Regions from separate parts of the Anaerobacillus sp. ABA4_114 genome, predicted to be linked through region 1. Evidence: riboswitches for the same ligand, from Rfam matches in the RefSeq annotation. Region 1 holds a riboswitch; each other region holds the start of a gene.
What was found. A riboswitch is a leader RNA that binds a small molecule or an ion and turns the genes downstream of it on or off. The one in region 1 is predicted to bind S-adenosylmethionine.
Positions count from the first base shown of each region.

Region 2: it holds a riboswitch for S-adenosylmethionine, as region 1 does, so the genes downstream of both, ACXAEY_RS08135 (Na+/H+ antiporter NhaC family protein) here and ACXAEY_RS20330 (LLM class flavin-dependent oxidoreductase) in region 1, are expected to answer to the same signal.
Region 3: it holds a riboswitch for S-adenosylmethionine, as region 1 does, so the genes downstream of both, msrA (peptide-methionine (S)-S-oxide reductase MsrA) here and ACXAEY_RS20330 (LLM class flavin-dependent oxidoreductase) in region 1, are expected to answer to the same signal.
Region 4: it holds a riboswitch for S-adenosylmethionine, as region 1 does, so the genes downstream of both, metX (homoserine O-acetyltransferase MetX) here and ACXAEY_RS20330 (LLM class flavin-dependent oxidoreductase) in region 1, are expected to answer to the same signal.

Region 1 covers NZ_JBSWUM010000001.1:3,929,740-3,936,956, reverse strand. Annotated here, with positions in the region: gene groL (chaperonin GroEL) at 1-617, shown strand, start outside; gene ACXAEY_RS20360 (hypothetical protein) at 885-1,226, shown strand; gene ACXAEY_RS20355 (polysaccharide deacetylase family protein) at 1,244-1,444, shown strand; gene ACXAEY_RS20350 (polysaccharide deacetylase family protein) at 1,369-1,596, shown strand; gene ACXAEY_RS20345 (M23 family metallopeptidase) at 1,808-2,908, shown strand; gene ssuE (NADPH-dependent FMN reductase) at 2,984-3,511, opposite strand; gene ACXAEY_RS20335 (acyl-CoA dehydrogenase family protein) at 3,560-4,702, opposite strand; SAM riboswitch class I at 4,787-4,892, opposite strand; SAM riboswitch class I at 5,039-5,140, shown strand; gene ACXAEY_RS20330 (LLM class flavin-dependent oxidoreductase) at 5,223-6,611, shown strand; gene ACXAEY_RS20325 (methionine ABC transporter ATP-binding protein) at 6,608-7,217, shown strand, end outside.
Region 2 covers NZ_JBSWUM010000001.1:1,622,983-1,630,199, forward strand. Annotated here, with positions in the region: gene ACXAEY_RS08110 (SDR family NAD(P)-dependent oxidoreductase) at 1-600, opposite strand, end outside; gene ACXAEY_RS08115 (M4 family metallopeptidase) at 701-2,344, opposite strand; gene ACXAEY_RS08120 (Y-family DNA polymerase) at 2,729-3,940, shown strand; gene ACXAEY_RS08125 (YolD-like family protein) at 3,956-4,288, shown strand; gene ACXAEY_RS08130 (alpha/beta fold hydrolase) at 4,378-5,217, shown strand; SAM riboswitch class I at 5,299-5,403, shown strand; gene ACXAEY_RS08135 (Na+/H+ antiporter NhaC family protein) at 5,472-6,776, shown strand; gene ACXAEY_RS08140 (hypothetical protein) at 6,817-7,217, opposite strand, start outside.
Region 3 covers NZ_JBSWUM010000001.1:2,086,450-2,093,666, reverse strand. Annotated here, with positions in the region: gene ACXAEY_RS10500 (carotenoid biosynthesis protein) at 1-413, opposite strand, end outside; gene ACXAEY_RS10495 (phytoene desaturase family protein) at 431-1,936, opposite strand; gene ACXAEY_RS10490 (glycosyl-4,4'-diaponeurosporenoate acyltransferase CrtO family protein) at 2,123-2,641, shown strand; gene fni (type 2 isopentenyl-diphosphate Delta-isomerase) at 2,631-3,665, shown strand; gene ACXAEY_RS10480 (Na+/H+ antiporter NhaC family protein) at 3,740-5,143, shown strand; SAM riboswitch class I at 5,227-5,340, shown strand; gene msrA (peptide-methionine (S)-S-oxide reductase MsrA) at 5,439-6,086, shown strand; gene ACXAEY_RS10470 (alpha/beta hydrolase family protein) at 6,132-7,217, opposite strand, start outside.
Region 4 covers NZ_JBSWUM010000001.1:855,949-863,165, reverse strand. Annotated here, with positions in the region: gene ACXAEY_RS04220 (O-acetylhomoserine aminocarboxypropyltransferase/cysteine synthase family protein) at 1-1,074, opposite strand, end outside; gene metX (homoserine O-acetyltransferase MetX) at 1,078-2,151, opposite strand; SAM riboswitch class I at 2,233-2,342, opposite strand; gene ACXAEY_RS04210 (TlpA family protein disulfide reductase) at 2,508-2,927, shown strand; gene ACXAEY_RS04205 (anti-sigma factor domain-containing protein) at 3,047-4,258, opposite strand; gene sigI (RNA polymerase sigma-I factor) at 4,279-5,034, opposite strand; gene ACXAEY_RS04195 (thioredoxin family protein) at 5,375-5,692, opposite strand; gene ACXAEY_RS04190 (toprim domain-containing protein) at 5,763-6,092, opposite strand; gene ACXAEY_RS04185 (TraR/DksA C4-type zinc finger protein) at 6,194-6,712, opposite strand; gene ACXAEY_RS04180 (peroxiredoxin family protein) at 6,854-7,217, shown strand, end outside.

The DNA.
Region 1 (7,217 bases):
CTCGCGTTAACCAAATCAAAGCTCAGCTAGAAGAAACAACTTCTGAGTTCGATAAAGAAAAACTTCAGGAGCGTCTTGCTAAACTTGCTGGCGGCGTAGCTGTCATCAAAGTTGGTGCTGCAACTGAAACAGAATTGAAAGAACGTAAACTACGCATCGAGGATGCTCTTAACTCAACTCGCGCAGCAGTTGAAGAAGGTATCGTATCCGGTGGTGGTACTGCGCTCGTTAACGTTGTGAAGGCAGTTCAAGCTGTTGAAGCAACTGGTGACGAAGCAACTGGTGTGAAGATCGTTCTTCGCGCACTAGAAGAGCCAATCCGTCAGATCTCTCACAACGCTGGTCTTGAAGGATCCGTTGTTGTTGAGCGCCTGAAAGGCGAGAAGATCGGTATCGGCTTCAACGCTCTTACTGGTGAGTGGGTAAACATGGTAGACGCTGGTATCGTTGACCCTACAAAAGTTACACGTTCAGCTCTACAAAACGCTGCATCTGTATCTGCTATGCTTCTTACAACTGAAGCAGTTATCGCTGACAAGCCTGAGGAAAACGAAGGCGGCGGCATGCCTGACATGAGCGGCATGGGCGGTATGGGTGGAATGGGCGGCATGATGTAAGCTGTCCTCAAATCCACCAATGGGATTTGAAACTGAATATTGACTGGATTTTGATTGGATTACTCAAAATTCGTGTCGAGATAAGAGAGTCTCTCATTAGTTTTATACTTCTGGGAGACTCTTTCTTTTATTAAAAAACATTTCTTCGAAAAAGATTTAACCGGTTAAGACTTTCATTTGCGTAAAGATTCAATCATTTTTTTTATGGATTAAATACAAGTTATACTAACTAGTGTTTAAATTTCTAATAAAAGGCGGAAATGATATATGAAACATCGTAGACGTTTGAAGTGGCCAGCTTGGGTTCTTCTCTTTCTTTTGCTCATTGCAGCTGTATGGGGAGGCGTAACACAATTCTTTCCGAGCAAGGCAGAAGTAAAAGTAGAAGTCGATCAAGAAGACATGAGTAAATACCCAGGTCTTAACCTCCAAACACGTACGACAGAATCAGAAACTTATACAACGTCAATCAGTGACTTGCAAACCAATAGTCAAAAGGTCAATCAATCGATCCACCAATGGATTAAGGAGAAGAAAGGATCATTTTATAGCACGATGGAAGAAAGGGACTTCAAGAAAAGGGCACGTAACCTGATCAGGTCCAATTAGATGAGGATGGAAAATACATTGCATTAACTTTTGATGATGGACCACACCAAACCGTAACGCCAAAAGTACTGGATATCCTTGAAAAACACGGCGCCAAAGCCACCTTCTTTATGCTTGGTAGTCAGGGGATTATTATCCAAAGATCGCTCGCCGGGTTGCGGAAGAAGGGCATGAAATTGGTAATCACTCGGAGAGTCATATGGACCTTTCAAATTTAGGTCGAGAAAGCATCCGAAAGGAACTTCAACAGTTCAGTGAAGAAATCGAGCAAGCAATTGGACACGAGCTAATGGAATCAAAAAAGTATAGCCATATTAAGCTAGACCCTCTACTGAAAGAGGGTTCTTTTTGTTTTATATTAAAAACATAAGTTGGATTTATATTTTTATTCGCTACTTTACAGTCGAATCCTATTGATTATAAGTTGGGAAATTTAAAGAAATTATTAGAGCGGATCTAAGCATAAGAACAGTGTATTTCCCAATACTCCTTCCTTTGTACTCATGATAAAGTTTAGTTGTAAGATATTTCAAAATAGAAAGGAATGTTTTACAAACCTAAATTGTAAAAGGAGGAGTAAAATGAAAAAGTTATTAAGTTTTTCATTGATTTTGGTGTTAACTTTTAGTGTCTTTTCCCTTACACCAAGTAAAACGAATGCTAGCGCAACCTTTGCTTGGCCAGTTGATTTTGCAAATCCGGAAAACTATATCACATCAAATTTTGGTGATCGCAATGGGTCATATCATTCAGGAATGGATATTGCTAAAGCGGGGACAATACCGATTCTAGCCTCTGCTTCTGGAACAGTAGTAGAATCTGTATATCGTGGCTCATATGGAAACTACATAATTATTCGCCACAATATTAATGGACAAACCTATGAAACACTTTATGCGCATTTAAGTTCAAGAAAGTTTTCTGTTGGAGAGTCAGTAACACAAAATGAGCTCATAGGGTATATGGGTAACACTGGGAATTCGACTGGTCAGCATTTGCATTTTGAAATTCATGAAGGAACTTGGAACGGATCTAGAACAAATGCGAAAGATCCGCGTGATTACCTTGGCGTTTCTTTCGAATACAAATATGATGTCGTTCATACTTCTCAAGGAGTGCTTAAGAGCTTTGTGAATAAAACAGATGCGATTAATTACGCTGAGAAATGGAAGAATACAGTAGTGGTAAACAGTGATACGGATGAAGAAGTATGGCGCTTTGAAGGGTTAAATCCGAAGTATAAAGTCTATCATTCACAAAAGAATGTTTTGGAAGTGTTTGCTGTTAAGAGTGTAGCAATCGACTATGCAGAAAAATGGAAGAACACAGTTGTTGTTGATAATGATGGGGTACAACATTGGTCATTTCCAGATTTAGATTCAAATCGTTACAAGGTTTATCATAACTCAATGGGTGTACTCGAGGAATTTGCAATTTTAAATGCAGCTATCGATTATGCTGAACGCTGGGCGAATACCAGTATTGTAGATGATTCTACTACTTATGATAACGAAGTATGGAACTTTGAACACGGGGCGCCTCGTTATGATGTTATTCATTCTAGTAAAGGACATTTAGAAAATTTCTGGGGTAAACAAGCAGCAATTGAGAGTGCAAAAAAATGGGCTAATACCAAAGTTGTTGAGAGAAGTACAGGAAATGTCGTTTACCAATCTGAATAGTTAAACGTTAATAGCTAGATTGAAAAAGCCCTGCTCAGAGAGAGGGCTTTTTCAATATTTGAGGCTTCTTACCTATTATGCCAACTCCTCCACCAACGTCTCCAAATTCCCCTTCAACCGCTCCTTCGCCTCTTCATCCAAAATAAACTCATTCCCCTCACCACGCTGAACATGCTGGTCGATCACATACGCACCGCTAAGGAGATTCGTCGCTCCAAGAGAAGAGAGTACAGGCTTAAGCGCATAATCGATCGCAAGGAGATGCCCGAACGATCCACCGATCATCAATGGAAGAACGGCTTTTCCTTTCAATCCTTTTTGAGGAAGAAGATCGAGGTACGTCTTCAATATCCCTGTATAAGCAGCTTTATAAACAGGCGATAAAATAATAACGGCATCTGCTTTTTCTACTTTTTCATTCGCTTCCAAAATCGCAGCGCTGCTAAAGTTAGCGGTAATTAAATCGGTAGCGGGTAAGTCGATTACATTGATTGATTCATAGGAGATCGACTGCTCCTTTAAATAACTTTCTGCATAGTCCTTGATTCCTTTTAGTCTCGATTGAAGGGAGTTTCCTCCGTAAATAAGTACAACATTGCTCATTGTTTTCACTCTCCTAAACTAGTGTCATCACAATTTTCTTACACATACTCAGTCAGCAAACACGCTTTTCGCAAGACTATACACGATTGCATCGTCTGTCGGCGGGTTATGAAGCCCTGCTCGTACGTTTCGGAAATGGCGCTGTAATGGGTTGCTGGCAGACAGGCTTCTAGCACCGACCACGCGCATCGCTAAATCTACGACTCGGTTCGCACTATTTGTTACGATATGCTTCACTGCTGCTAAGTCCGCTCCCATATGCGGACGCTCTTCAGGGTTTTCACTCCATCTCTTTGCGACAGCATAAAGAACTTCTCGCGCGTTGAATAGCTCTAACTGCATCTCGCCGATCTTTCTCCTTACTTCTGGCACGTCTTTGATCGGACCAGGAAGTGTTGAAGGGGAGAAGGAGGAGGCGAATTCGACCGTGTAGTCCATGGCTGAAGAGGCGATGCCAAGGTAAACGGCTGGAATCTGCAGGTACCATCCTTTCGGAGAGGCTTTGTGGTTCTCCTCAATTACCAATAGATCCTCAGGTTTAACGTGGACGTTATGTAGCACGAGATCATCACTCTTTGTCCCTTTCATGGAGATACTGTCCCACGTTTCCTCAATTTGTACGCCTTCAAGCTTATGATCAATCAGGACAAACCCTTTCTTACCGGTTTGATCAACGTCAGCTGTGACGATGGAGTAATCAAGCGCCACGGCCATCGACGTAAAGGATTTTCGTCCATTGATGATCCAGCCCTCCGGCGTTTTTGTAGCAGTCGTTTGAGGAATCCCGCCGCGTGAAGGGCTGCCGGTTGCTTTTTCAGTTTGCGCAAGGTTGAGTAGTGCTTTTTCGTTTACGATCAAGTGGCACACTTTTTCGAAAACCGCTTCATCCCAGGCTCGCGATTCAGCGATTTCTAAGATGACTCCAAGCTGCCAGCCGAGGGACAGTGCCGTCGGACCATCACCTGATGCGAGCTGTTCTTGAACTTTCAAGAACTCGTACAAGTTAAGACCGGAGCCTCCATATTCTTTTGGTACAGTGAGTGATAAAAAGTTCCTCGCCTTTAAATCTTCGAAGTTCTCGTAAGGAAACCTTTCTTCTTCATCATATTTTGCAGATCTACTTTTAAAAAGTTCAACGAGTTCAGTGAGTTCTTCCTTCAAATCAGGCTGCTTTTCAGTTGCAAATGGCATCGGTATCCTCCTTTTTCTCTATACAAAAAAAGTCTACTTTCAGCTGAAAGTAGACTTAGGCTCATTAACATTCGAACCATACAAGCTTCATCTTTCAGACAAAAAGTCTGCTGGAATGAGCACCTTGCTTAAGATAAGCGGTTGCTGCAGGATCGTTGGACCAGATTCCTCCCCTGACTCTAGATAAATGCATGCGGTAGTGCGTTAAAGAATAGAATACGGACAAATAAACGCAATGTCAACAAGTAATTAGAAAAGAAATAATTTTTTGATTTTTTTGTTGACAGGGAATCGATCGGTGCTGTATATTCATCGTTAAATTCAATAAAACAAACTTTCTTATCAAGAGAGGTGGAGGGACTGGCCCTTTGAAGCCTCGGCAACAGACTCGGTTGAGTACTGTGCCAATTCCAGCAAGCGATGCTTGAAGGATAAGAAAAGACAGTTGCTTTTTCACGGCCTCTTCTTTTCTTATGAAGAGGCCTTTTTATGTTTCAAAAAAGAGTGGAGGTTCAAAGAGATGAGTAAACAAATCATTTTGAATGCGTTCGACATGAACAGTTCGATGCACAATTCACATGGGCTATGGAAGCATCCAGAAAGTCAGCGTCATCAGAGATACAAAGACTTAGACTACTGGATCGACCTTGCTAAGACATTAGAGAAAGGGAAGTTCGATGCGGTCTTCTTTGCAGATGTTCTTGGTGTTTATGATGTGTACCAAAAGAGTAAGGATCCTTCAATCCGTGATGGATTGCAAGTGCCAATCAATGATCCCGCACTTCTTGTCCCTGCGATGGCGAGTGTGACCGAGCACCTTTCCTTCGCTGTTACGGTCAGCACGACGTACGAAGCACCTTTTGGAAATGCGCGCAGATTTTCGACGCTCGATCATCTAACAAAAGGGCGAGTTGCCTGGAACGTCGTTACCTCTTATTTACCGAATGCGGCACGCAACTTCGGACTTGAGAAGATGATTCGTCATGATGAGCGTTATGATATCGCTCATGAGTATATGGACGTGTCCTACAAATTGTGGGAAAGCAGCTGGGAGGATGGTGCTGTGGTTGAAGATCGAGTAGCTGATACGCTTGTTGAGCCCGACAAAGTTCATGAAATCAATCATGAAGGTCACTATTTCAGTGTTGAAGGACCGCATCTTAGTGAACCGTCTCCACAGCGAACGCCTGTGATCTATCAAGCTGGGACATCAGAGAAAGGGCGAGAATTCGCATCAAAGCATGCGGAGTGCGTGTTTGTCGGAGGACCGACTCCTGAGCGAATCCACTACTATGCCGATGATATTCGTGAGCGTGCCGTCAAGCATGGAAGAAATCCGGATCACGTGAAAATTTTCTCGTTTTTAAGTGTGATCGTAGGTGAAACGACAGAGGAAGCGGAGGCGAAGTTTGAGGCGTACAACAAGCTATGGAGTGCTGATGCAGCAAAGGCTCAATACGGTGCGAGTGGCTATGATGTAGCAGAGTTTGAAGAGATGGACCTTGATGAGCCGTTTGAATATAAGAAATCAACAGAAGGTGGACAGTATAAAGCGGCAACGTTGACGAAGGATGCGCCGAAAAAGCTGACGGTAAGAGAGGTGTTGAATCGCTTTGAATCGATCGACCGCAACAGCGTGATCGTTGGTAACCCTTCTGATGTAGCGGATGCGATTCAATTTCAATTCGAAGCTTCAGGAGTAGACGGATTTAATTTGAACCACCTCGTAACGCCTGGAGACTTGGAAGCTTTCGTAGAATTAGTCGTACCAGAACTACAGAAGCGTGGTCTTTATAAAAAGGATTATCAAGAAGGTACGCTGCGTGAAAAGCTCTTCAACAAAGACGCAAGACTGCCAGACGACCATCCAGGAAAAAACTATGCTTATCGTAAGGAAGTCGTGCAATGATCGAACTAAGAGAGATTACGAAAGAGTATGGAAAGAAGGACAAGATCGTTGCTGTCGATAACGTTTCTCTTCGTGTAGAAAAGGGAGAGATCTACGGAATCGTTGGGTATAGCGGAGCGGGTAAAAGTACGCTCTTACGGTTTATTAATGCTTTGGAAAGGCCAACGACAGGGTCCGTTCACGTTGACGGAATCGACTTGCTATCGCTATCGAATAAAGAGCTTCGAAAAGCAAGGCAATCGATCGGAATGATTTTTCAAGGATTCTATTTGGTTGCTTCAAAAACAGTCTATGAGAACGTCGCATTTGCCCTTCTCGCTGCCGGAGTTAGTAAAAAGCAGATCGGTGAAAAGGTCGATCATTTATTGAGCGTAGTCGACCTTTCTGATCAGAAGGGGAAATACCCGTCACAGTTGAGCGGTGGTCAGAAGCAAAGGGTGAGTATCGCGCGGGCTTTAGCAAATGATCCGAAGGTGTTGCTGTGTGACGAGGCGACGTCAGCGCTAGATCCTAACACGACAAAATCCATTCTTTCATTGCTGAAAGACATCAATCAAAAACTTGGGATTACGATCGTCATTATCACGCATGAAATGGAAGTGGTGA
Region 2 (7,217 bases), 2.3 Mb from region 1:
CATTTCGGTGTCGACAAATCCAGGGCATACGGCGTTAACGCGAATGCCGTGCTTGATCGCTTCGTGGGCGAATGATTGTGTGAATCCAGTTATTGCGAATTTTGATGCGCTGTATGCTGTGTTTCCGTATGTACCTCTTAATCCTGAAAGTGAAGAGAGGTTCACGATTCCACCTTTTTTACCCTCGTTACGCATGTGGTTATAAACGAGCTGCGTAAGAAGCACTGTAGCAGTGTAGTTCAGCTCCATCACGTTACGTAAATCTTCTTCCTGTAAGTGATCTAGCGTATCTCCACCACCAATACCTGCTGAATTTACGAGTCCAGTGATCGGTCCGTTTTCCTTTGCAGCTTTCTTGATAAGATGCGAGCGATCTTCTGCGTTCGTTAGGTCAGCAACAATACTCGTGACGTTTGCGCTCTCCACTAGTTCCTCGCATTCTTTTTGTAATTCTGAAAGTTTTTTTTCGTTGCGTCCTGTAATCGTTACGGCTGCACCTGTTTGTACCGCTACTTTCGCTGTCACATATCCAATTCCACCGGTAGCTCCAGTGATCAAGATATGTTGGTTATTTAAAGCGTCTTCCTTGAATAGCTGCATGTGTTATCCTCCTTGCAAATAATTTAACGTAACCATTCCCGCTATCTCTTTACTAAAACATGAAAACAGGTAGCTTTAAGAAAAGCTACCTGAAAATGCCTTACTGTACGCCGACAGCGTCGAATGCTTGTTTAACGGATTGTACTTCTGAACTACTTGCACCGTACAAATCTGTAGCAGCTTGTACTGCTGAAGAACGCATATGACTGAAGTCGGAAGAAGCTGTTAAATATTGCGTTAACGTGCGGTAATAGATGTCACCGAGCTTGTCCTTACCGATACCTGATACGGTCACGCCATAAAATGTTCCACCTTCGCTCAGTAGGTAAGCGGCTTTGTTCATGATTCCGCTGTTGATGTGTACACCACCATTATCCTGTGTCCCCGTATAGCGTTCTGAGTAATGAGCTGGATCTCCGAATTGAGTAGGATCTGCCATAGATCGAAGCGCATCACCAGATGTCCCAGGGGTATAAATATCTTCTCCGATTAGCCAATCGGGGTTATTGTTATCATGAAATTCAACAAGCGTTCCGAATACATCAGACATCGATTCGTTCAAAGCTCCAGACTCATTTTGATAGATCAAATCGGCAGTAGTGTCCGTAACCGCGTGAGTTAGTTCGTGCGCCACGACGTCCTCTCCGCCTGATAGAGAAACGAATGTAGAGCCGTCACCCTCTCCATAAACCATCTGACTACCATTCCAAAAAGCGTTATTGTAGTTTCTGCCGTAGTGTACAGTCGATTTTAGCGGTGCGCCGTTACCATCATAACTGTCTCTATTAAAGACTTGTTTGAAATAATCATACGTTGCTCCTGCGTAGTAATGTGCATCTACTGCAGCGGCATCATAGCTCGCATGGTACTGATTATCTGAATCTGACCAAAGGGACCCAGGTAGTTTTGTTCGATTCGATGCATCATAGGTAAAGACGCCTCCACCTCTCGTCGTATCTTTTAAGTAATAGGTTGATGAAGAGAGGAGTGTGTTGAATGACTTCGTATCACCAAGGACTCCAGTGCCTGTCCCGGTTGTTGTCGTGCCAGTGATATCACCACCGCCGCCCGGTTTGCCGACACCTTGTTTTTTGGCTTCGTGAATCGCGTTGAAGCTTGTTAGCACTTCTCCTGTCACAGCATCGATAAGATAATTCCAATTTCCTGGCTCAGGGGATAGGAAGTTAAGTGTTACATGATAGGCGTAACTAGCAGTATGCCCCTGTGGATATACGACAAGGTCTGACTCTGGTTTTTGTTCGTAATCAGGCGTGAAACCAAGAGCTTCCTCCGCTTTTTTAATTGCATCCTGCTTTTTAAATTTAGCTGCTTTCTTTAGTTCTTTCTTTGATTCTAGATCTGAAATGACTTGCCCTGAGACAGCTGTTAATACGCCATCTTTATTTACGTGAACCGTTTGGGTAGAGCCGTAAACTGGCGTCCCCTCATGTAACTGTTGGAGGCGAAATACGGTAAACCCGAGATCATCTTTCTCACGCGATAAAATTTCAAAGGATTGCTCGGCGGTCTTTCCGCTGAAATTGTAGTAATCTTTGTTTTCGTTTAAGTAATCGAACAACACCTCGTTTGGATTTTTTGCGGAGGCCTTTGTTAACTGGCCTGATACAAACGATGGTGTTTCTTTTTTGTTATGTACGTTAGTTGCTAACGATGAGGGTGGTGCAAGCATGCTTCCTACAAGCCCTGCAGATAATCCTAATGCTAAAAGTTTTTTCTTTCTCATTTGAATCCTCCTTTTATCAGATGAGAAAACCATAGCATATAAAACTAAATATTCAAATAAATTAGATAATTTTGATAATATTACCTACTTTAAGTTAATTGGTTGTGAATCTATAGACCTAGGCAATATAGCTTTTAGGACTAATGTATCAGTCCTTGATGTTAGGCAGGGATGATGCGAATCGGGAGAAATCGCTAATTCTCTTGGGTTGGTCACCTCTACATCTTTTGGTTGGAAGAAAGTACTTATTGATATACGAACGTATATTCGGGTAAAATACGGGTATAGATATACAGAACTAGTGTTCTTATTTTCGATTATTTGAAAGGAGTGGTGAAGGTGGATTATTCAACGTTAAAAAAGAAAACCATTTTGTGTGTTGATATGAAAAGTTTTTATGCGAGCTGTTCTGCGGTCGAGATGGGGCTCGATCCCTTAACGTGTCATCTTGCTGTCGTGGGAGATACGGAGCGTCAGGGTAGTGTTGTTTTAGCGGCCTCGCCTGCACTAAAAGAAGATTTTAATATCCGAACAGGAAACAGGCTTTTTGAAATTCCTGATGATCCCCGTATTCATATCGTGAATGCAAGAATGTCATCCTATTTGAAGCAATCGATGGAGATCACAAGGTTATTTCATCGGTATGTTCCAAAAGAGTGTATCCATACGTACAGCGTGGATGAATCTTTTCTTCAAATCGACGGGACTGAGCGTCTTTGGGGAGGACGCTTTGAGACGGCTAATAAAATCAGGAAAGAAATCAGTGAAACGTTCGGTTTACCATGTGCGATCGGTATAGGTCCTAATATGCTGATGGCGAAGCTTTGTCTGGATTTAGAGGCCAAGAAGTATGGCGTTGCTGAATGGACGTATGAGGATATTCCTGAGAAGCTCTGGTCCATTTCGCCTCTAAGTAAGATGTGGGGGATCGGTCCGCGTCTCGAGCGCACTTTAAATCGGATGGGAATTATGAATGTTGAGCAGCTCGCAAAATACCCGCTACATCTTCTTGAACAAAAATTCGGAGTGATGGGTAATCAGCTCTATCACCATGCATGGGGAGTAGACCTTTCCGACATTGGAGCTCCGATTATGCAGGGACAGATTAGCTTTGGTAAAAGTCAGATTCTACTGCGGGATTATCACGAACAAAAAGAAATCAAACACGTTATTTTGGAAATGAGTGAAGAAGTAGCGAGGCGTGCGAGGAGAGCCGGGAAAGCGGGGCGTACGATCAGCCTCGGGATCGGCTATAGTAAAGACGAAGGAGGCGGTGGTTTTCACAGGTCGAAAAGCATCGATAGCCCCACTTCCATCACACTTGAAATCTATAACGTGTGCTTGCAGCTTTTTCAGGAATTTTATAGAGGGCAAACGGTTCGGAAAATTTCAATCGCTCTTTCAAATATTTGTGATGACGAGGAAGTGCAGCTCGACCTTTTCAATATGAAACGGCCGAAGCAACGAGACCTTGGATACGTAATGGATTCGATACGGGAGAAATACGGATCCGATTCTCTGCTTCGCGCTGTTTCCTATACGAAAGCCGGTACAGCATTGCATCGAAGTAAGCTTGTCGGAGGTCACAAAGCATAGAAAGGGGTTGATAAGATGATTCGTGACCGAGGAAATATCAAATGGACATCGATGATGTTACCAGAGCATGTTAAAGAGTTAAGAGAATGGAAAGAAGAAGATCGGAGAAGAGAACAGCCTGAGCTTGATGAGCAGAAGATGGAGGAGATGAACGACACCATTTGCGAAGCGATGGCCTTTCACCAGCCGCTTACATTTCACTACTTCAAGAACGGTACGAAGAATGTGTTGACAGGATATGTTCATTATATCGACCAGCTCAATAAAGAATTGCGAATTGTTGACCTAGATGAGAAGAGGCAGAACATTCCGTTTGCAAGCCTCGTGCATATCGGTGAAGGCGACTAAGATGGTAACACTCTCCACAACTGAAGACGTTTTTCCTCAGCGAAAAGGGGTAAAATACGTACAAACTAGTATACGGAGTGAACTGTCAGATGCTATCTGTAGAGAGTCTCAAACATTATAAGGAAAACATAAAAGGAATCGATATTCACTATGAATATCATGAGAACGAAGTGACGTCCGACCGTCCTGTACTAACATTACTGCATGGGTTTTTATCTTCGACTTTTAGTTATCGACGGTTGATTCCCTTGCTTTCAAAGCATTACACGATTGTAGCCGTGGATCTCCCGCCGTTTGGAAGAAGTGAAAAATCGAGTCGGTTTGTTCATTCTTATCAAAACTTTGCGGAAGTCGTGATCGAACTACTCGAGCGGCTAAGTATTGACGAAACCGTTATGATCGGTCATTCGATGGGAGGGCAAGTGGCATTAAGAGCCGCAAGTATCGATGAAGACCTAGTTAAGAAAAACATTTTGCTCAGTAGTTCAGGCTACCTTGAAAAAGCGAGGCAGAGTTTAGTGTATTCCTCTTATTTGCCCTTTTTCTCAATGTATTTAAAGCGCTGGCTTTCGCGAAAAGGAGCAAAAGGGAATTTGGTGAACTGCGTTTACGATCCGAATTTAATCGATGAAGAGATGGTGGATGGGTATGTTCAGCCTTTCTTTCATGAAGGGATTTTCCGTTCTCTCGTACGAATGATTCGAGATCGTGAAGGGGATTTATCACAAGAAGAATTGAGAAGAATTCATACGCCGAGTTTACTGATATGGGGGGAGCATGATCGAGTTGTACCGCTTCAAATTGGAAAGCGGTTGGCAGAAGATCTGCCGAATTCAGAGCTGATCGTATACGAAAAGACGGGTCATCTTCTTCCGGAAGAGCAGCCTCGTTCGATTTTAAGAGACATTCAGAAATTTATTCAGGCATAAGTCGAAGAGCGACACGATTCGACTTTTTTCTTGACGAAAAAGAATAATGCGTGATAAACTTCATAACACTAAATCGAATAGTTCTTATCAAGAGAAGTGGAGGGAACTGGCCCTGAGAAGCTTCAGCAACCTCTGATATGTCAGAAAGGTGCTGCTTCCAGCAAGAGAGATCTTGAGAGATAAGAGTGAAAGCCCTCTTCTCTTGAAGTGGGCTTTTTTGATTGCTACAAACTTTACGAACAAGGAGAAACATCATGGACAAAGACATAAAAGGGAACGGCTTTGCGCTGCTTCCACTCGGTATATTTATTTTACTTTTTATTGGAACGGCAGTTGTAACAAAAGATTTTTATAGCATGCCTGTTGTGCTTGCTTCACTGATCGCTGCAGGCGTTGCACTTGCGATGAATAGGAAAGAAAGCTTCATGACAAAGGTCGAGGTGTTTTGTAGAGGAGCAGGGAACTCCAATATCATCTTAATGATTCTTGTTTTTTTATTAGCGGGAGCATTCGCTGAAACAGCCAAGAAGATAGGTGCAGTAGATTCGATTGTGAATCTCGGCATCTCAATATTACCAGCAAGCCTTCTCGTTGTTGGTTTATTTTTAATCGGATGCTTTATTTCGATATCGATGGGGACGTCGATGGGAACGATCGTAGCACTGGCTCCGATTGGAATTGGAATTGCAGAGCAATCAGGGATTCCTGTAGCTTTGACATTGTCAGCGGTCATCGGAGGAGCGATGTTTGGAGATAACCTCTCGATGATTTCGGATACGACGATTGCAGCTGTTCGGACGCAAAACACGAAAATGAAAGATAAGTTCAAAGTGAACTTTTTCATCGTTTTACCGGCTGCAATTATTACTGCCATTATATATGGATTCTTAACGGTAGGGGAAAGCGCGACAGTAAGTGGAGGTAAATCATTTGATTTTATCACAGTACTCCCATACCTTGGCGTATTGATCGCAGCGATTGCAGGCGTGAATGTACTGATCGTACTCGTTAGTGGGACATTGTTCGCAGGTGCTGTGGGCTTATTTAACGGGACGTTTGGTTTAAGTGGGCTCGTTTCTACGGTAACGGATGGCATCAAAGGGATGGAAGATCTCGCCATGATCGCATTGATTATTGGTGGGATGATCGAGGTTATCCGATATAATGGAGGCGTTCAGTACGTTCTCGATAAAATTCTTCATCGAGTGAGATCGAGAAGAGGGGCAGAGTTTGGTATCGCTGGGCTCGCTACGGTTTTAGACTTATCAACGGCAAATAACACGATATCAATCATAATGGGTGGACCACTCGCGAAGAACATATCAGAAGAGTATCAAGTTGATGCTCGAAAGTCCGCAAGTATTCTTGATATATTTTCTGGAAGTGTTCAGGGCATGCTGCCATACGGCGCACAGTTGTTAGCAGCGGCTGGACTAGCTTCGATCTCGCCTTTAGCACTCATACCATATTCAATCTATCCAATTCTTACAGCGGTCGCTGGTATTGTGGCAATTACCATCAATTATCCTTCATTTCGAAAAGAAGAAGCAGTAGAATAACGAAACAACCAGGCCTGTCAAAATGACGGCCTGGTTTTGTTTATTCTTCGATCTGCTTTTGTAGGTTTACAATTTTTTGAGGCAATATATAAAGAAATTCAATCAATGAGTCCAATAAATCAATAATTAAATTAGCTGTTTCTTCACTTGCAGAATTTTCAAGGCATAAAAGGTTGTGGAGGTTACTTCCTTTTCCTAACAGCTGCCCGAGCCGTACGATTGGCTCTTCAAGATCAACTTGTTTGGCCAGGCTTTCGAGCTGTTTTGATAGAGGTTGAGAAAGTTCATTTTCAGCTAAAAAGCTTCTAGTGATGCTCTCTAAAACGCGGTTTGCCATAACGGCTGTAGCAGTCCAGTCTTTCATATTATGTACGTTAACTGCTGAACGATAGACCCGCTCGAGGTCATCTGGCAGCCTCGCAGTGCCAACCAATCTTCCAA
Region 3 (7,217 bases), 1.8 Mb from region 1:
GAATATGCAAACCACTTTAGTAGTGAGTCATTCATCTTCTTCAAAAACTGAGCAGAAAGAACATGGGTAACAGCTACGACCATCACCCATGCAAATCCAATTCCGATCGGAACCTCAGCGATTTTATAGCCAAAGTCTCCTGAATAGTTGTATTGACCAAAGATCCATCCGTAATGAACACCAAGTGATTCCGCTGCCATGCTCATGATAAATATGAAGATACTGATCGACGTTCCTAGAGCCTTACCGAACGTTCGAATAAAATAAAATGTAGCTAACACGCCACAAAGAATGAGGAAGAAAGCATTTGCCCATTCAAGAAATGGGGGTAGGATGTCGAATCCAACGAGGATGATTCCACATCCATACCAAAATAGAAATAAATTAAAGACGATTTTATCTAGTTTGAGCATGTAATGAAGATCCCTTCTTAGCCAGTTTGTTCTTCAGATAGTTTAAGGTCTTCAGCGATTAAATCAGCTGTTAGCTGACCTGATAATGTTACCATCGGTACGCCTCCACCAGGGTGAGTCGATCCACCGACAAAGTAGAGGTTCTCTACAAGGGAGCTTCTAGAAGGAATCTTGAAGCCGCCGTTAACTTTGCGATCAGTCGCAACCCCGTAGATCGAACCACCGTTTGAACCATATAATTCACGGATGTCATCAGGAATAAATTGATATTCAAATTCAATCGATTCCCTGAGACCTTCCATTCCCATACGTTCTAGTTTGTCGAGAACAGTTTCTCGGTATCTCCCTCGGTATTCTTCGAAACTCTCTCCGGCTTGAAGTGGAGGAACATGAGTCAACACGAAAAGATTTTCTTTCCCTTCAGGTGCTTGCGAAGGATCCGATTTAGAAGAAATACCAATGTATACTGTTGGATCATCAGCCGGAACACCCTCGTCGAAAATTTGCTGAAACTCACGCTTAGGATCTTCTGAGAAGAAGAAGTTATGGTGTTGAAGCTGATCGAACGTCTTATTGACACCAAGTAGTAGGACGAGACCTGATACAGTAGGAGTGTACTTCTTCAGTTCTTGCTTCACTTTGTCAGCACCAGGTTCTTGCTTCAATAAAGTATCGTGAGCTGGAATGCCCTCAAGGTTACTAACGATCAAATCTGCTTCCATCACATGACCACTAGATAATCTCACTCCAACCGCTTTCTTATCCTTTGTCATGATTTGAGTAACTTCTGTGTTCACTTCAACATCAACATCTAACTCTTCTAGGAGTTTCAACATCCCTTTGGCAATGTTATACATGCCACCCTCGACGTAATAGATTCCGAGCCCAAGTTGCACATAGACTAGCTGTGATAAAATTGCAGGAGAATGGTATGGAGATGACCCGATGTACATGACAAAGAAGTTGAACAGTTGACGAAGATGCTTGTCTTTTAAATACTTTTCTGTTGCCTGATTCATCGATTTCATTGGATCCATCGCGAGCAAGTCCTTAAACGAGTGAAGCTTTTGCATATCTTGTATTCCAGAAAGGCTCTTGCTATAAAAGCTTTTTAAGCTCAGGTCAAACATCGATTTGCAATAATCTAAATAAGAAAGGAAGTTCGAATAATCTTTCTCTGATTGTTTATGTACCTCTGAAAGCATAACTGCTAAATCACTCGTTACATCGATCTCAGCACCATCTTCAAAAAACGTTCTCCACTGAGGCTCAATACGTGTAATCTTCATATAATCACTTACATTTCGATCAGCACTTTTAAACAGTCTTTCTAAAACCCATGGCATCGTGAGAATGGAAGGTCCTGTATCGAAGGAAAAGCCTTTTCCAGAACGTTTGTTAAGTTTCCCGCCTGGTCGATCATTTTTTTCGAGTACCGTTACATCATGACCATCTGCGGCTAAGCGAATGGCTGCAGATAATCCACCTAGTCCTGCACCGATTACAATTGCTTTTTTTCCCATACTTTTCTCCTCCTCAGTGTAAATAAGGTCTATACGTCGACTTTTTTCACATGCGGCTGTATAGTGTAAGTATAACCTTTGTGAAAGTAAGATGACAGTCTTGGTGTGTTCTCTGCTCTAAAACGTATGACTGAACTATTACCTTAAATGAAAGACTGTAAACAAATAATGAAAGTTGGGTAGCCCATGCAAGTATTTCATCTATCGATTGCCGGTTTGATCGTAACTAACGTTTTTGCGTGGCTTGCCATACATGTTTGTATCTCTTATTTCTGTTTGAGAGTCCCTGATTCCTTCTATGAGTCCTTCATAGTAAGGAATCGTATAAAAAGCTTTGAAGCTAGTTTATATGAAAGTTTGAAAATCAGGTATTGGAAAACGATTTTACCGGATGGTGGCGGCGTTTTCAGAGGGGGTTTTAGAAAAAAAGGACTTAAAGCGCTTACGGTTGCGTACGTTAGCAAGTTCATTGTTGAAACGAAACGAGCGGAAATCAATCACTGGATTCTAATACCGCCTTCACTATTATTTTTCTTCTGGAACCCGCCTCTAGTAGGTTGGATTATGGTCGGGTATGCACTCGTTGTAAATATCCCTTTCATCATGATTCAACGGTACAATCGGAACAGACTTGAACTACTTTTACCTAAATTAAAGAAAAAAGAACAACGTAGGAGGTCTACCGTTGAAACCTATGGAACATGATCTTACAGAAAAACGAAAGAATGAACATATCGACATATGTCTTACTGAAGAAGTAGAAGGGCGAGGTATTACAACCGGACTCGAGAAGTTTAGATTTAAACACCAAGCTCTGCCTGAGATTGCTTTTGATGAGATCGATCTCTCAACTTCATTTCTAGGTAAAAAAGTATCTTCGCCTTTTTTAATCAGTTCGATGACTGGTGGTACGAAAAGGGCATGGGAGATCAACAAGCGGCTTGCGAAATCAGCTGAAAGAGAAGGATGGGCTCTCGGTGTAGGATCAATGCGGGCAGCGATTCAAGAAGACCGATCAGCTTATTCTTTCGAAGTAAGGAAATACGCTCCTACGATCCCCATCTTCGCAAATATTGGAGCCGTACAGTTAAACTATGGATTTACTATAGATGAATGTAAAAAAGCAATCGAGCTTGTTGATGCAGATGGTCTTATTCTTCACGTAAATCCTCTTCAAGAAGTGTTTCAGCCTGAAGGAGATACCAATTTTAAAGAACTATTGCCTAAAATTGAAAGTGTCGCGAAGGCACTCGATGTTCCGGTCGGGATTAAAGAAGTAGGAATGGGAATCGATGGAGATACTGCAAGGCGGTTGGTAGAAAGCGGAGTAGGCTTTATTGATGTAGCTGGTGCAGGTGGAACATCATGGATTCAGGTCGAGAGCTATCGTTCACATCAGAGTATGAGAGAACAAGCAGCTGAAGCGTTTCAAAGTTGGGGGAACGCTACCGCTGAATGTTTGATCGAAGTTCGAAATGAACTCCCACAAGCGCCGATCATTGCAAGTGGAGGTCTTAAAAACGGTGTTGATGCCGCCAAAAGTATTGCCTTGGGGGCTGATCTTGCAGGGTTTGGCCGAGCACTTCTTCATAGCGCAGTAGACGACAGTGAAGAAGCGCTATTAGACCAGCTGAGACGAATTCAGTTCGAACTACAAACTGCTATGTTTGGAATTGGCGCGTCTTCGATCGCGCAACTCAAAAAAACAAATTTGCTTCGTCAATCGTAGCCGGAGAATTTACTCCGGCTTTTTGTATAGCACCCTTTTCCGAGCACAAACTAACCGGAAAGGGGGAGTGAAAAATGGATTGGCTTTCGATCGTACCGTTCTTGGTCGTTATTCTCGTAGCGATGAAGACGAAACTCGTTATACCTGGATTAACAGCAGGGTTACTAACAGCTTCGTTTATACATAAGCCTCAACCTATAAAAGGACTCGAGCAATTTTATCAATTTATTATGAGTGGTTTAAAAGATGAGAGCAACATTAAAATCATCATCTTTTTGTACATGTTTACTGGTCTCATCGGAATGATGAAATATACTGGTGGAATAAAAGGCTTCGTTCGATTCGCTTCTGGAAAAATCACTTCGAAAAAGGGAGCGTTATTTTTAACATGGTTATCAACGCTCGGGACGTTTAGTGCTCCGAGCTTTCGCATCGTTACGGTTGCCCCGATTATGAAAGCACTCTTGAAGAAAGTGAAGATGACCCCTCAGGAACTTGGCTTTGTGATTGAAACCACAGCAACTCCAGTAATTGTTCTAATGCCGATTGCGACTGCGTTCGTTGGCTATATGTCCTCTGTAGTCGACCTTTCTTTAAGGGGACAGGGTCTTGAGGGAGATGGCTACAGATTGTTTTTGCAAAGCATTCCGTACAATTTTTTCTCAATATCGATTCTTATCATCGGATTTTATTTAAGTTTCTTTCATCATACGAAGATCCCGGCTACTGATGCAGGGAATATGGAGAAAGAAATCGATGACAAATGGGAAGATTGTCATCCTGTTGTTTCAAAAGATCTTCCGGCAAAACCTATGAACCTTTTGCTGCCACTAGGAGGAGTAATTTTCCTAACGCTTTTAATCACATATTGGAGTGGGTATGAGAAAGGGTTCAAAAGCCCAGTACAGGCATTCATCGAAGCAGATGTATTAGATGCGATGGTCTTCGCTCTAATTACAACCGTTTTGTTAACGTTTCTATTTTATTTATTTCAGAGGTTCTCATTAAAAAACCTTGTCACGTTCTTTATTGAAGGCGGTAATGATATGATGTCTGTCATCGTATTACTAACGATCGTTTGGGGACTTGCTTCTTCTGCTGAAGCATTAGGATTTTCTCAGTTTGTAACGAAGAACTTAAACTGGATTCCTGCATTATTCGTGCCACCGGTGTTATTCCTGGTGGGGGCATTCATTTCATACTTCATTGGCTCTTCATGGGGGACTTGGGGAATTCTTATGCCTTTAGGAGTCTCTCTCGGTGCTACCACAGGAACTTCATTGCCACTCGTAATCGGTGCTGTGTTTGCTAGTGGAACGTTCGGTGCTTTTTCGTCACCACTTAGCGATAATACGAATACAATAGCAAAGATACTTAAGTTGAACACGATGGCTTATGCTTCCTTTAAGCTAAAACCTGCACTGATCGGTGCTAGCGTATCAGCAATCGGATATTTTTTAATTTCTTTGTTCGTTTAGCACACTAATGCAAGCTTTTCTATTGACACCTACTGTTACAACCTTTAATATTGTCATTAACTTAATAATCCTTTTCAAGGATCTTCTTATTCAGAGAGGTGGAGGGACTGGCCCTTTGATACCTCGGCAACGGATTCCTATAAATGTTATACGGGAGCACCGTGCCAATTCCTGCGGCGAAAGTCGGAAAATAAGAAGAGGCGATCGGTAAATCCAAACCCTCTTCTGTTCGGGCAGATGAGGGTTTTTTATATGCACTCCTCATCATACAAACTACTTCAAGGAGTGAATGGAATTGCAGAAAACGTCAGACAAAAAACAAATGATAATCAACCATCTTCTAGGAAAAGGTATCTATAAGGAACAAGGCAAACAGCTTTACATGTTAACTCTGAGTGAGCTCGAGAAGGTATATACAGAGAAAGCTGTTCAAAATAGCAACAACACTTGGAGAAATGGAGTGGAAAGAATGGAAAAAGCGGTATTTGCAGCAGGATGTTTTTGGGGAGTAGAAGCACTATTTCAGCAGCTGAACGGTGTCGTGTCTACTTCAGTAGGATTTACAGGTGGAAGTACGATCGATCCTTCTTATGAAGAAGTCTATAAAGAACTTACTGGTCATGCTGAAGCGGTGCTTATCGAATATAATCCAGCGATTATTACGTATGAGGAACTGCTCCAAGTTTTCTTTGATAATCATAATCCCACATCTTTGAACCGTCAGGGTGAAGATGTTGGTACTAGGTATCGTTCCGCTATTTTTTATAACTCAGATTCGCAAAAGACTTCAGCAGAACTTGCACTGAACGAGCTTACTGAAGCAAAACGTTTTAAGAAGCCAATCGTAACTCAAATTGTTCCTGCAGCGAATTTTTATAAAGCAGAGGAGTACCATCAGAGCTACTTAGCAAAGCGTGGACAGTCTTCTTGTAAAATTTCATAATTTAAAAAAGAGGCTTTCCCTTTGTGGGAAGCCTCTTATATTTTATTATCGGTTAACGCCAATGTGATCTAAGAATATTTTTCCTCTTTCTGATTGATCAAATTGAAATGTTATGGAGGTAAGGGTATCTGGTTCAAACGTGTTGTTTTGTTCAATAAATGTACTCATCGGTATGTTGAACGTTTGAAGGACCGGTTCTGTAAGGGCTCCGAATCGCGCTTCTTCATAGAACTTCGTTTTTGTGTGCTGAATCGGTAGCACAGGATGCATACTCATCACATCGCTCAATTTGACACTAGCAGATTCCCCGTTTTCAGATGTGGCTGTTATTGTGAAATCCACAAAAACTTCTTCTACTTCAGATACATTCGCCGCTGCAAACGTTAAGGAGCTATCTTTCTTAAACGCGTAAGGATCTTCTAACGCTTTGGTAAACGAAAGCTTGTATGAACCATTCCTAGAGTAGTCGTGATTCCATTTAAGGTAGACGCCGTGATTATCTCTCACTTTATTTCTTCTATAGTCTAATTCACCTTCATACCATTGCAATAGGCCGTTTCCTTGCAATTCAATATAAGGGGTCGAAGCTGTGTTGACGTCAACATCCTCTTCGAATGTACTAAAAATATGATAAGAAGTATCTTCATATTTACTAATGTACGTTGTTGAAGGGAGCCAATCTAACGCATAGCGGTAATCTTCCAGCATAGGTCGGTAGGAGTTGTCGTTATTCAAGGTAGCTTCTAAAAATCCAGAAACGTATGTTTTTGCAATCTGCCTCTGTTCCTCTCCGCTGATCAAAGGCTGTTTGTTCAATAAAAGAGTGAATGGAAAGTAAGTATCGTTATCACCCCAAGTTGTATTAAACTGACCATGGTTAGCTCGGTCGATGTAGAGTGCAGACTTGATCACATCTTCACTACCTGTTAACTCGATGCCATTGAATTGTCGATCTCCCTCAAATTCAGACAGGTCACTATCATATGATCCATGCAGAATTAAGTAATTTACATCGTTCAATTCAATTTTTCGATCAGCTAACGTATGATAATCAGTCGGAGCGATCGCAATAACGCTTTGTATATTGTATTGATAGTCAAACGACTTGTAGGCGTTATTTGGATAGCGATC
Region 4 (7,217 bases), 3.1 Mb from region 1:
AATAATTCCTGCTCCGGTTTCGCGGCCGCCTTTTATTCCGAAGACGACTACGGCTCCCGCACCTTTTGGTAAATAGTTTGCAGCTAAGGTCTTTGACGGATGATTTTCTTCTTCAGGATAACTCACCCACTCAACTGCGGGGTTTTCTTTCAAATAGGTAACGATTTTACGCGTGTTTGCAACATGTTCCTTCATTCTAACGTGAAGTGTCTCAATTCCTAATGCGATTTGGAAAGCGTTAAAAGGACTCAATGAGGCGCCTGTGTCTCGTAATAGTTGAACACGAGCTTTTATGATGAAAGCTGCTTCAGGCAGGGCCTCTGCATAAACGATGTTGTGATAGGAAGGATCTGGTTCGATAAAGCCTGGGAATTTAGATGAATTCCAATCGAACTTTCCACTATCGACGATCAAACCTCCCATCGTTGAACCGTTACCACCAAGCCACTTCGTCGCAGAATGAATAACAATATCAGCACCATGCTCGATCGGTCTACATAAATATGGTGTTGCGAAGGTATTGTCGATGATAAGCGGAATGCCAGCTTCATGAGCAATTTCAGCCACTTTCTCGATATCGAGTACGTGAAGACCTGGATTACCAATCGTTTCTGCAAAAATTGCTTTTGTATTAGGAGTAATCGCACTTCTAAACGATTCCGGATCTTTCGGATCAACAAAGTTGGTTTTTATTCCGTATTTAGGAAGCGTCGTTGAAAAAAGATTATATGTCCCGCCATATAAAGTAGAAGCAGAAACAATTTCATCACCGCTATTCGCAATATTTAAAATCGCGTTTGTAATAGCTGCCATACCACTTGCAAGACCGAGTGCTCCAATTCCGCCTTCAAGCTCCGCAACCCGTTCTTCAAGCGTTCCTACCGTCGGATTACCAATTCTAGAATAAATAAACCCTTCTTCTTTTAAACCAAACAAATCAGCTGCATGTTCCGTGCTGTTAAATTTGTACGCGTTGGATTGATAGATCGGTAGTGCTCTCGCTCCTGTAGCTGGATCTGCCTGTAAACCACCATGGATGCCAATCGTTTCTAGGTTATAACGCTTCTCTGCCATCTCTTATCCACTCCTTTGTATTTTTGACGGTTCTTGTAATTGTTCTTTAATCAATTGCCCCCATCTATCAAATTCAACGAGGAATCCATCATGACCATACTTTGTATCAACGATCGTAAAACGCGCCTTAAGCGAAAATAAAGCTTCAAGATCTTTAGGAGGGTAAATTAAATCACCTTTAAAACTAATTGCTAAAACATTTGCCTTCACTTCTTCAATCGGTGCGTCCCTTCCCCTGGTAATATCATGGTTATCCATTGCTTTTAATAAGTACAAATAGCTATTGGCATCAAACCGACCAACTAGCTTTTTACCCTGGTAATGAAGGTAAGATTCGACGTCGTAAAGAGCCTCTTCATGGTGATCTTCAGGTTTTGCAATGACCCTTCTTCCAAATTTCTTCTGAAACATCTCATCTGTTCGGTATGAAATCATTCCGATCATACGTGCTGTTGCTAACCCCGATGCGGGAGGATGCGATTGATCATAATACCCTCCCTTCCATTCAGGGTCAGTCGTTATGGCATGTCTTGAGATGGCATTATATGCAATTCCGTAAGCACTCAAAGATGGTGTCACAGCTAATGGAACAAGATGCTCCATCGCATCAGGGTAGAGAATTCCCCACTCAAGCACCTGCATGCCTCCAAGCGACCCACCGATCACGGCATGAAGTCGATCGATACCGAGTGCTTCAAGTGCTCGCTTTTGAGAATGAACCATATCCCTCACACTTATGAATGGAAAATCCGCCTGATACGGTTGGTTTGTAAACGGATTACGAGATAATGGTCCGGTCGAACCATTACAACCGCCTAATACGTTGAATGTGATTACTTGAAATTCAGAGGTATCTACATACTTACCGTGACCAATCAGACCTTCCCACCAACCATCTTGTTTCCTTCCAACCGTATACTGATTGCCCGTTAGTGCATGACAGACTAGAATGACTGGTGCTTCCTTCGGTCCTACTCGTTCATATGCAAGTTCAACCTCGTCAAGTTCTTTTCCTGATTCGAGAACGAACGAGCCAATGGATATCCGTTGGTCCTCGTATACCGTCTCTCTTCTCAACTCCGATCACTCCCATCACGCTCATTGAATATAAAAAAGCCTCTCTGAAAGACAGAGAGGCTGGATTATAGAAATCAGCTCCGCTTATCTTCCAGGCATTATACCTGCAGGAATTGGCACCTTTTCAAACCAAATGGTTTGACGGTTGCCGGGCTTCATAGGGCCAGTCCCTCCGCCTCTCTAGATAAGAACGAATATTCAATTACTTTGATTGAGTATTATTTTAGCAAGGCAATGCATTAGTGTCAAACATTTTCTGAAAGTTTATACAAATCCACTCTACGCATCAAATATTTTGATTAGAACCAGAATTTTGATAAGGTTACCATAAATCTATATGCGAAAGGAGACTTTTTGTGAAAGCCCCTACGTTTTCTTTACAAGAGGTCAGAGGTGATCAAAAGTATTCATTAACCGACTATGAAGGGAAGCCGGTTATGCTTACGTTTTGGGCTTCATGGTGTCCTGATTGTATGAAGGACCTACCTATGAAAGAACAATTTTATGAACATGCAGACTTAAACAAACTTGCATTCTTAACAATAAATGTGACTGGACGTGAAAGAACAGAAGAGGCAGGCAAAGATTTTGCTATCAAGAACGATCTGCCTTTTCCAGAATTAAAAGATAATGGTAGAGATACGTACGATAACTATGGGTGCACTGGTGTACCAACGACTGTCCTTCTAGACAGGAACCACGAAGTTGTACAAACATTCGGGGACAGGGCATCTTTCCTGGATATCGTTAAAGTCCTCCCCTCAATCATGCTTTGAATGAAGTTATAACTAAAACAAAGCTAGGGAAATTTCCCTAGCTTTGTTAAAAATAATATAAAATAATGGCGTTAATCTAAGTTATTCGTGGCGAACTGTCAATCTCACTGTTCACTTACTTAATCATCATTGTCTTCTTTTGAGCGATTGTCTTCACGCTCGTCTTCTTCATCTTCTTCGTCTTCTTCGTCCTCATCATCTTCTCTATCTTCTAGATCGTCTTTGTCTTTTCTGTTATCTTTATCTTCTCTGACTTCTTTATCATCATTTTGTTTATCATTTTTTGAGGATCCACTATTTTTCTCGTTGTTGTTCTCATTTTGTTCAGAGTCTTTATCCACACGACCAGAATCGTTATTTCCAGTTGGTTGAGATGAAGACTTTTCGTTCTTATTTGATAGTTGACCGATCGGATCTTTTTCTTCTTTTACCACTGCTTCAGAATTTTGGTTACTCTGTCCTTTTTTATTCTCTGAGCTGTCAACCGTTTTATTTGATTTATCATTAAGCTGAGTAATTTTATTATCTAGCTCGTACCTGTCTTCAATAGGTTCTGTATTACCCTCTGATGCAGTTGCGCGATTTTCGAGCGAATCTAATTTCTTAATAGAAAGGTCGCGGGCATCTTCAAGAGAAATCGTTACTCCACGATCTTGTGCAGCCAGATAAGTTATATACTTTCCAGGAGACACACCCTTCTCAACTGCCATCTTACGGGTATGATGATCCGCATGTAAAATCGTAGTGATTGCAACAGCCTGTTTTGTAAGGACCTCATTGTTTTTCAAACCATTAATCGTTTCTTCAAGCTTACTTTTCACCTTCTGATAACGACTGTTTTCTTCAACATTACTCGCTACGATAAGCAGCTTTCCCTGATCAGTTAAAAAGCCATTCTCTTCAAGTTTAGAAATTAGTACATTTGCAAACTCAGCAAGTGGCATATTTTTTGTATCCTGGTCTAAACTCAGCCCTTCGCCGTCTGAATTCCAAGCCTGATACTGTACTACTTCCAGGTCAGAATTAACACCTACTTCGATACTCGGATTGATATCAAAGCTAACATATGCAGCAACTGCATCATTTTTCGGAACAGGAATCACACTTGCAACGATAACAAACAACATGATGATCGTTGCCATTCCTGCCATCGTAGGCATAGAGGGGATAAAGAAACCTTTTTTATTTTTCTCAGGTTTCTTTGCTAGTTTAATTTCAGAGCCAATTGATAAGTTATGATTTCGTTTAAGAAAAATTGTTGTAAATTCACCTTCGGGTGTCAGGACTACGGCTTTTCTGCCTCGTATCTCCATAATAACCCCGTTTTTCATCCCCTGGCCCCCTCATTCTGTTACTGTATATAAGATTTCAGCGCATTAAAACCTCCTAGATAAATTAATGCAACTGCTATTATATACTTTCGATTACGTTCAATCGTTTTCCGACTGCATGAGACAAGAGACAGCAAATCTTTTATAGGCAGCTGTTTCTTTTCGAGAAGATAGCTTGAAAGAGTAGAATCCTCTGCAATAAGTTTTGCTATCATTTTGGCATTATCCCTCGCATCGATATGCTTCGGGCAATTCTTACTCAATACCTTAAACGTAATACTGAACCTTTGCAGGAGTTGCTCGTATTCTTCAATTTCGTACATTCTAACTTCTCGCTGCTTGTCCATCTCATATACGTCAAGAGCTGCTTTCTGCTCAGCAAAACTATCTTCTAATCTACCTTCTTCATCCACTTCTTCTGGTTCGAGATAGATATACTTATTTTGACGTGCTTCTTTACGGATATAATCGATTACCCTACGACGGATAACCATATCTGCGAATGTAAGGAAACGGCTTCCCTGACCTCTTTGATACTGATCCATCGCTTCATTGAAAGCAGATAATCCGATACTAAATTCGTCCATCATCTGATTAATGTATCGATTGCAGACTTTTGACGTTATTTTCTTAATAAATGGTTGATAATCTTCTAGTAGCTTATTGCGTAGAAACTCATCGCCGTTTTGGATACGATCGATTTTATCTTCTAATGTAACATTGTCATTTTTACTTTTATATTTTCCTATTCTTGTGCTGATTGAAATGGTTGTCATGTCATACACCTCTCATCTTGCAGTCAATTTAAATTGATCGCTTATTAGGTTCCTTCTTAGATGTTTGTTATTTGAATATTAAAAAGAATGCAAAATAAAATTCGCCCCCATACGACAAAATCGAATGGCGACTCTCTATTCATTTATACCACTCAATCAGCTGCAACGAAAATACAATTTAATGACAATGTTACTGTTTCTTTACTGTCTGTTATATTAATTTATCATTATTAATATTGCACAATTTTCAACAAATTTCTACACTGCTAGATGCCTGCTGAGACACGCTTTTTGCTTTGAGAAACTTATGGTGCCTTTGGTCAAAATTCATCAAATAAATTTAACGCTTCTTGTATTTTAGGAGTAAAGTATTAAGGCGGACGACTGATTCAAATGCAAAGATCGTTTCTTTCGCTTGTCCATTCTCAAAAATCGTAAGTGCTGGGACACTTTGAATCGTTAGCTTTTCCGCTAAATCAGGAAAGTAGTTTAAGTTCACTTTATACGTTTGCTCCTTCATTCCATTAGCTTCACTAGCAATGCTCAACATTCTTTCGGCAATTTTGCACGTTGAACAAAAAGGCGTATAAAAAAAGAGCACCGAAAGTGATTCTTGTTGGGCTCTTTCAATCTCAACCTCTTTGTCTAATTCTATCATATCTGTAGACTCCTTCATTTATAAACCGAAGAGGGAACTCCTCCCTCTTCGGGAAATAGCCCTATCGTATTTATACCGTCATCACTTTAAATTTTGCTGCTCGCAAAATACGTTTTAAATAATTTAATGGTGTTTCTGCCACCTCACGATGCAACATCGTAATATACAAATGTTCAGCGTGAGGGATTTCCTGCTTCAATTGTTTTCGAAGCTTTTCCCCTGCATCGTCTGCATCGACGAGCACGTATACATCCTTTTCAACCAGCTCTTCACTTAATTCTTCGAGTCGATCGAAGCTAATCGTACCGTACGTACAGATAATATCCACAGGCTCATCTAAGATTCTAAGAAGCTGATCTCTATCCGTCTTACCTTCTACAATAATCACTTTATCATGCATGGCGCAACTCTCCATTCAAGCTGTCGTCTCTACTGCGTTTACTATAGTATATGGATAAGAAGGCATATCGTTTCACTTTCTATAAAGTAATCTTATTGAATCTAATCGTTAGAACGCTCTTCTTCTAATGACGGAACATTTGTTGAATTTCCGTGTTCTTCTTCTAGATCATCTACAGTTCGTAATCGGTCATCTTCTCTTTCGCTACCTGTAGCAAAAGTAGCTTCAGTATCTGTTCTATTTCCTTCTTTACGATCTTCAAGTCGATCTTGCGCTTCCTTCGTTCGTATCGCATATGGGATCGCTTCTAGACGTTCTTTTTCAATTTCTTCTCCAGTATCGACACAAATCCCATAATTTCCTTCACGGATGCGATCAAGGGCAGTATTGATTAATTCTAATCGTTCTCGCGCAGCATCCTCGATGGTAATCTCTTTTTCTCGTTCATCCAATTCTGTTGCAAGGTCTGCAAAATGATTGTCATATGAAGTTAAGTCCCCCGTTTCTTCAGCCAGTCCATTACTCTCATTATGCTCGGCTGCACCTCTCTCTAATATTTCCTTTTTCTGGATGAGAAGGGTTTTTTTAAATCCCTGTAGTTCTTGATTCGACAAAGTCATAATTTTTCCCTCCAAAGGTTCTTTTTCTTTTCCATATTTTATTTTCCCTCACCTTTGAGCACGTTAAACCATCTCAAGAGGTTTTAAGAGAACAGGAAGGTGGAAACCCATACATAAGACATTGATATAGGAGTGAGTATAGTGGCTAAATTATCTTTAGGTCAGAGTGTACCAACATTTTCTCTCGTTGATACTGAGGGAGGACTTTTTCAACTAGACAAACATTTAGAGGAAGACAATAAGAGATGGCATATGCTCGTGTTCTTTAGAGGCCAATGGTGCCCAGTATGTAACGAGCAAATGGAAGAGTTACAAGAAAACATCTCATCTTTTGACGATTTAGATGTACACGTAATCGCAATCGCAAGTGACGAGTTAGATTCACTTCGAAGCATGAAGAAAAAACATGGTCTTGATTTTCCAGTGCTACAAGATCATGAACGTGCAGCGATCGATTCCTTTGGAGTATTCATGCATACTGAAGAAGATCCTTATGAAGATCATG